2 regions of the Kribbella sp. NPDC048928 genome follow, and region 2 is predicted to be linked to the other one. Evidence: riboswitches for the same ligand, from Rfam matches in the RefSeq annotation. Region 2 holds a riboswitch; the other holds the start of a gene.

Region 1 (3,399 bases), on a different contig from region 2:
CGTCGGGGTGTGGACGGCCGCCGAGGTACGTCAGCGTGCTCACGGCGACGCCGACGCGTTCTCGTTCGCCGACTACCACGTCTCCCGCAACGTCTCGTACGCCCTGATCGGCGAGGAGCTCGACGACGACGGCTGCGCGGAGCTCCTCGAGCCGTACCGAGGCCACCGCTTCCGAGTCCAACGCCTCCTCGAACTGGCCGGCATCGCCCACCCCCGCCACGGCCCCCGCAAGGCGCTGCCGACCCACACGCCGGGCGCCACGCATCGGCTGAGATAGCCCTGGGCACTGGTCGGTGCGATGACGATCAACGGGGACGGGCTGTACCTGGTTGCAGGCCTGGCGCTGCTGCTCGGCGCCGTCCTGCCGCGGCTCCTGGCCCGGTACGCCGTGTCCGCGCCGATAGCGTTCCTGGGTGTTGGCATGCTTCTCGGGCTCGCCGTCGACCGGAGCCGCCTGAGCCCGATCGCCGAGCCCGGGATCACCAAGCACCTGGCCGAACTGACTGTCATCGTCGCGCTGATGGGCGTCGGACTGGCCATCGACCGGCCGATCAGCCTGCTGAACTGGAGCGTCACCTGGCGGCTGCTGTTCATCGCGATGCCCGCGGGTGTCGCCGCACTGACGGGTGCCGGCTGGCTGCTCGGCATCGCGCCCGCCACTGCCCTGCTGCTCGCCGCGATCCTGGCGCCGACTGACCCGGTGCTCGCGTCCGACGTACAGGTCGAGGGGCCCGCGACCGGGGAAGACGCCGAGCTCGACGAAGAGGACGAGGTGCGGTTCGCCCTGACGTCGGAGGCCGGACTGAACGACGGGATGGCGGCGCCGCTGGTTTATCTGGCGGTGTTCATCGCCACCAAGAGCTTCTCCCCAGTGCACTGGGCGGCGTGGGACCTGGTCGGCAAGACCGTGATCGGGGTGGCCGTCGGCTTCGGCGCCGGGTGGTTGCTGGGGCGGATGACGTTCGCGGCACCCGCTCGCAGCCTCAGGCTCGCTGAGTCGCGGGAGCCTGTCCTCGCACTGGCTATGACGCTGGGTGTGTACGGCCTCACGCAGGTGCTGCACGGCTACGGATTCATCGCGGTCTTTGTGGCCGCGCTCACGTTGCGATCGGCCGAGCGACGTCACGAGTTCCACGCCGAGCTGCACGACTTCATCGGTGAGCTCGAGCACATCCTCACGTGGATGGTCCTGCTGCTGCTCGGAGTCGCGGTCACCGCAGGCCTTCTCGGGCCGCTGACGATGAGCGGTGTGGCCATCGGCGTCCTGCTGGTGGTCGTGGTCCGTCCGCTGCTCGGGTGGCTGGCGCTGGCGCGGTGCGAGCTCAGCCGGGCGGAGCGATGGGCGACGGCTGCCTTCGGCGTACGGGGAGTGTCGTCGGTGTTCTACCTCGCCGCGACCGGTGCGCACTTCCGGGAGGACCTACCGTGGCTGTGGGCGACGCTGGGGTTCACGGTGATCCTGAGTGTCGTCCTGCACGGCATCGCGGCGACGCCGGTGATGCGGTTCCTGGAGCGCCGCGGCTGAGATCGCGCGTCTCGGATGGTGGGATCACAAGACACAATATGGACCCGATTGGGTAATCTCGGGGGAGCTCATCCAGAGGGACTGAGGGAAACGGCCCGTTGACGTCCCGGCAACCCTCCCCGCCGTACGCCCGTCCGGGCCGAAAGCGAGGGACCGGTGCCAAATCCGTCCCGCGCCGAGATCCGGCTCCCGGGGAAGATGAGAGGGGAACCTCACTCATGAGCCAGACCGCCACCCACACGATCCGTGAAGGTGCCTTCGGCAACGGTACGCACCTGAGCTGTCGCGCCTGTGGGGCGAAGTCGCCGCTCGGCCCGTTCTACGCGTGTATGGAGTGCTTCGGTCCGCTGGAAGTCGGATACGAGTACCCGACGATCACCCGCGAGCAGATCGAGGCCGGACCCAAGAACATCTGGCGGTACCAGCCGCTGCTGCCCGTCCCCGTCGACGTGGCCAGCTACCCGAACACCGAGCCCGGCTACACCCGGCTCATCGACGCGCAGAACCTGGCCCGCGAGCTCGGCCTGCGCAAGCTGTGGGTGAAGGACGACTCCGGCAACCCGACGCACTCCTTCAAGGACCGTGTCGTCGCGAGTGCCCTGAGCGCCACCCGCGAGCTGGGCATGAAGGTCTTCGCCTGTCCCTCCACCGGCAACCTGGCCAACGCCGTCGCCGCGGCCGCCGCCCGCGCCGGGATCCGCTCGGTCGTCTTCATCCCGAAGGACCTGGAGCGGCCCAAGATCATCACCACCGCGGTGTACGGCGGGACGCTGGTCGCGGTCGACGGCAACTACGACGACGTGAACAAGCTGGCCTCCGAGATCGCCGGTGAGGAGGAGGGCTGGGCGTTCGTGAACGTGAACGTCCGCCCGTACTACTCCGAGGGCTCCAAGACCCTCGCCTTCGAGATCGCCGAGCAGCTCGGCTGGCGGCTGCCGCAGCAGATCGTGATCCCGGTCGCGTCCGGCTCGCAGCTGACCAAGATCGACAAGGGCTTCACCGAGCTCGGCAAGCTCGGCCTCGTGGACGCCACAGACTACAAGGTGTACGGCGCGCAGGCGACCGGCTGCTCGCCCGTCGCCCAGGCGTTCCGCGACGGCCACGACGTGGTCAAGCCGGTGCGTCCGGACACCATCGCCAAGTCGCTCGCGATCGGCAACCCGGCCGACGGACCGTACGTCCTGGACGTCGCGCGCCGGACCGCCGGCGCCATTGAGGACGTCAGCGACGAAGAGGTCGTCGAGGGCATCCAGTTGCTGGCCCGTACCGAGGGCATCTTCACCGAGACCGCCGGCGGCGTGACCGTCGCGACGCTGAAGAAGCTGATCGCGACCGGGCAGCTCGACCCCGAGGCCGAGACCGTGATCATCAACTCCGGCGACGGGCTGAAGACGCTCGACGCCGTCGCCGACCGCGTCGGCCCCAAGGTGACCATCCCCGCGTCGTACGACGCCTTCGTGAAGGCAGGCCTGCAGTGAGTGTGAGTGTTCGCGTCCCGACCATTCTGCGTCCGTACACGCAGGGCGTCTCCGAGGTGTCCGCGGAAGGCGCGACCCTGACCGAGGTGCTCGACTCGCTCGACGTGTCGTACCCGGGGATCAAGGGCCGTGTGCTCGACGAGTCCGGCGAGCTGCGCCGGTTCGTGAACGTGTACGTCGACGACGACGACGTACGGTTCGCGCAGGGGCTGCAGACCGCGGTCAAGGACGGCGGCCAGGTCTCGATCATCCCGGCGGTCGCCGGCGGCTGCTGACGCCTGGTTGTTGCGGTGCGAGCTGTCGTGGTTTCGGAGTACGGCAGGCTGCCGGAGATCCGTGAGGTGCCGGAGCCTGCCGTGGCCGACGGTGCGGTGGTCGTGAAGGTCGAGGCGACGG
Region 2 (3,399 bases):
CCTCTGCACCGCGTGAGCGACGGTACGGCGTACCCGGCGACTCTCGTGGTCACAGGTGACCACGACGACCGGGTGGTCCCGCTGCACAGTCACAAGTTCATGGCGGCGCTCCAGCACGCGCAGGCCGGTCCGCAGCCGGTCTTGACCCGAGTGGAAGTCAACACCGGCCATGGCTTCGGCAAACCTGCCGCGATGGTGGCGTCGGAGTGGGCCGATCTACTGGCGTTCGCTGCTCACCATGTAGGTCTCGTACCGCCTGAGCAGTAGGAGGGCCTGCGTGGGATTAAGTCACCAGATCCGCGGTGCGTGGAGGTCGCGGGGGTCGTCGGACGGCTGACAGCCGTGGGCGCTCTCCGCGTACTCCGTCCGCGGGCCGGTGGTGGCCAGCGTGCGTACTGCGTTGACGAGCCGGTCGACGTGCTCGCGGGTCGTCCCGAGGCCGAGGCTGGCGCGTACCGCCGTGCCGTGCTCCGGGGAGCCGGCGAGCAGGTGACCGACCAGCGGGTGCGCGCAGAACTTGCCGTCGCGGACGCCGATGCCGTACTCGGCGCTGAGCGCCGCGGACACCAGGGTCGAGGTCAGTCCGGCCACCGTGAAGCAGACGGTGCCGACGCGGTCCGCCTCCTCGCCGAAGATCGAGTACGTCGTGACGCCGTCGAGCTGTGCGAGCCCGGTCCGGAGACGGGCCAGCAGGCTGCGCTCGTGCTGTTCGATGGCGTCGCGGTGCTTCGTGATCGCGGCACACGCGCTCGCCAGCGCGATGGCGCCGATGACGTTGGGGGAGCCGCCCTCGTGCCGCGCCGGGCCGGTCGACCAGACGACGGTGTCGTTGGTGACGGCGTGCGTCGCGCCACCGCCGTACAGGTACGGGTCGGCGGCGTCGAGCCAGTCGGAGCGGCCGATCAGCGCGCCGGCACCGTACGGCGCGTAGAGCTTGTGACCGGACAGCGCGACCCAGTCGACGTCCAGGCCGGCGATGTCGACCGGGCGGTGCGGGGCCAGCTGCGCCGCGTCCAGGCAGACCCGCGCGCCGTGCGCCTTCGCCACCTTGGCGATCTCGGCGATCGGGAAGATCTCGCCGGTCACGTTCGACGCGCCGGTGATGACGACCAGCCGCGGACCCTCGGGCGCCTCGCGGAGAGCGTCGGCGACGGCCGACACGGCCTCGGTCTGCCCGGCCGGTGCCGCCAGCCGCACGGTCCGCTCGGCGGGCCAGGGCAGCAGGGCGGCGTGGTGCTCGGACTCAAACACGATCACCGTCGCGTCGGCCGGCACCGCGTGCGCCAGCAGGTTGAGTGAGTCGGTGGTCTGCCGGGTGAAGATCACCTGGTCGTCCTGGCGGGCACCGACGAAGGCATGCACCTCGGTGCGGGCCCGCTCGTACCACTGGGTGGTGATCCGGGAGGCGTAGCCGTTGCCGCGGTGCACAGAGGCGTACGACGGCAGCGCCGCCTCGACGCTGGCCCGCACGGACTCCAGACACGGGGCGCTCGCACCGTGGTCGAAGTTCGCATAGTCGGTGACCCGGCCGTCGGCGAGCGGGACCAGCAGGTCCGCGCCGACGGTGGCCGGGATGGTGCCGGTGGGCTGCCGGGTGACGGCCGGCCGCGAGGTCGTCGTACTGGCCGGCTCGAGAATGGAGAGGATCGACATGACGCTGCTCCCAGGGAAGTCCGCACTTGCCGAACGGGGTATCCGCACGGCCTGGTCTTCACCCGGGGCACCCCACCGCGGAGGAGGGTTGCCGGCCAGCTAGCCGGGGCTTGTCGCTGACACTCATGACCTGCCGAGAACGGTAACGAACGGGACACGCCTGCCGCCAGTGCCTATCTCATGTGATGAGATGTCTGCACACATCGTGGACAACCCTGAGGAATGCCGATGACCTGGAGCGCACCCGACGTCGAGCGGCCGGACGGCTCGCTGACCGCACCCGAGCGCGACCTGCTGCAGGGTTACCTGGATTTCTATCGCAGCACCCTGCTCGTCAAGTGTGCGGGGCTGACCCCGGACCAGCTGGCGGAGCGGCCGTCGCCGCCGTCGAACCTGTCGCTGCTCGGTCTGATCCGGCACCTCACGAAGGTCGAGCGGATCTGGTTCCGGATCCACTTCGCCGACGAGCCGGCCGAGCCGCTGTTCGCCCCGGAGCTCGGCAAGGACGCCGACTTCGAGCTGATCGATCCGGCCGACGCGCAGGCCGCGTACGATGGGCTGGTCGCGGAGTGGAAGCTCTCCGACGAGGCGGCCGCCGGGCGCTCGCTGGACGACCGGTTCAGCTTCGGCGGCACCGAGTCGACGCTGCGGATGATCTACATCCACCTGATCGGTGAGTACGCGCGGCACTGCGGGCACGCCGACCTGGTTCGCGAGCAGCTGGACGGCACCACCGGCGCCTGAAAGTGGTCCACCCGGACTGGAAACCGATTGCCGCAGACTCTTCCGGTCATCGACGTACTGTGTTCGACTCGTTACATGAAGCGACCAGCCGCCCTCGTTGCCCTGCTGGCAACGATGCTCGCCGCCGTGCTGGTGACACCTGCCAACGCGGCCTCCGATGTCCGGATCGAGGTCTTGTCCACGCCGCGCGCCGATATGGTCAGCGCCGGCGACGTGCTGCTCGGAATCACCGGGCGGCACCTGGACGACCTCAAGGTCCGGCTCAACGGGAAGGACGTCACCGACGCCTTCTCCCAGCAGTCAGGCAAGCTCATCGGTGTCGTCCGGGGTCTCAAGGACGGCCGCAACACGGTGACCGCCGCGCGGGCGCGGCTCGAGGTCACCAACCACCCACGCTCTGGCCCGCTGCTCGCTGGACCGCACGAGGCTCCGTACGTCTGCGGTACGGCGGACTTCGTCACGCTCGCCAAGGCCAAGCTCGGCCCGCCGTCCGACGCGAACTGCTCGGTGCCGACCCGCGTCGACTACCTGTACCGCTCCACGGTCGACCGCTCGCTCAAGGTCCTCCCGGCGACGAAGCCGGCCGACCTTGCCACCACCACGACGTCCGACGGCCGCACGGTGCCGTACATCATCCGCGTCGAGACCGGGGTGATCAACCGGTCGATCTACGAGTACGCCGTGCTGAACGATCCCGCGGGCGGTGAGCCGAACGTACTCAAGGTCCCGAGCGGATGGAACGGCCGCCTGGTCTACACGTTCGGCGGCGGCTGTCCCGGCGGGTGGTACCAGCAGGGGAGTGGCACCGGTGGCGTGAACGACGACGTGCTGCTCGGCCGTGGGTACGCCGTCGCGTCGTCGAGCCTCAACGTGTTCGGGGTGAACTGCAACGGCGTCCTGGCCGCCGAGACCATGTCGATGACGCGCGAGCACATCCTCGAGACCATCGGCGTACCTCGACAGACGATCGGCTGGGGTTGCTCCGGTGGTTCGTACCAGGTG

Evidence for each region. Region 2 has a riboswitch for S-adenosylmethionine ahead of ACGFI6_RS15620 (aminotransferase class V-fold PLP-dependent enzyme). Riboswitches for the same ligand answer to the same signal wherever they lie in the genome.
Region 1: linked by a shared signal. The riboswitch ahead of thrC (threonine synthase) and the one ahead of ACGFI6_RS15620 (aminotransferase class V-fold PLP-dependent enzyme) in region 2 are both predicted to bind S-adenosylmethionine.

Annotation. Positions count from the first base shown of each region.
Region 1 is NZ_JBICUC010000013.1:829-4,227, forward strand. Features, by position in the region: gene ACGFI6_RS39675 (DNA-3-methyladenine glycosylase family protein) at 1-277, shown strand, start outside; gene ACGFI6_RS39680 (cation:proton antiporter) at 299-1,525, shown strand; SAM riboswitch class I at 1,591-1,730, shown strand; gene thrC (threonine synthase) at 1,744-3,003, shown strand; gene ACGFI6_RS39690 (ubiquitin-like small modifier protein 1) at 3,000-3,278, shown strand; gene ACGFI6_RS39695 (zinc-dependent alcohol dehydrogenase family protein) at 3,294-3,399, shown strand, end outside.
Region 2 is NZ_JBICUC010000003.1:463,502-466,900, forward strand. Features, by position in the region: gene ACGFI6_RS15615 (prolyl oligopeptidase family protein) at 1-267, shown strand, start outside; gene ACGFI6_RS15620 (aminotransferase class V-fold PLP-dependent enzyme) at 289-1,653, opposite strand; SAM riboswitch class IV at 1,671-1,784, opposite strand; gene ACGFI6_RS15625 (DinB family protein) at 1,882-2,397, shown strand; gene ACGFI6_RS15630 (DUF6351 family protein) at 2,473-3,399, shown strand, end outside.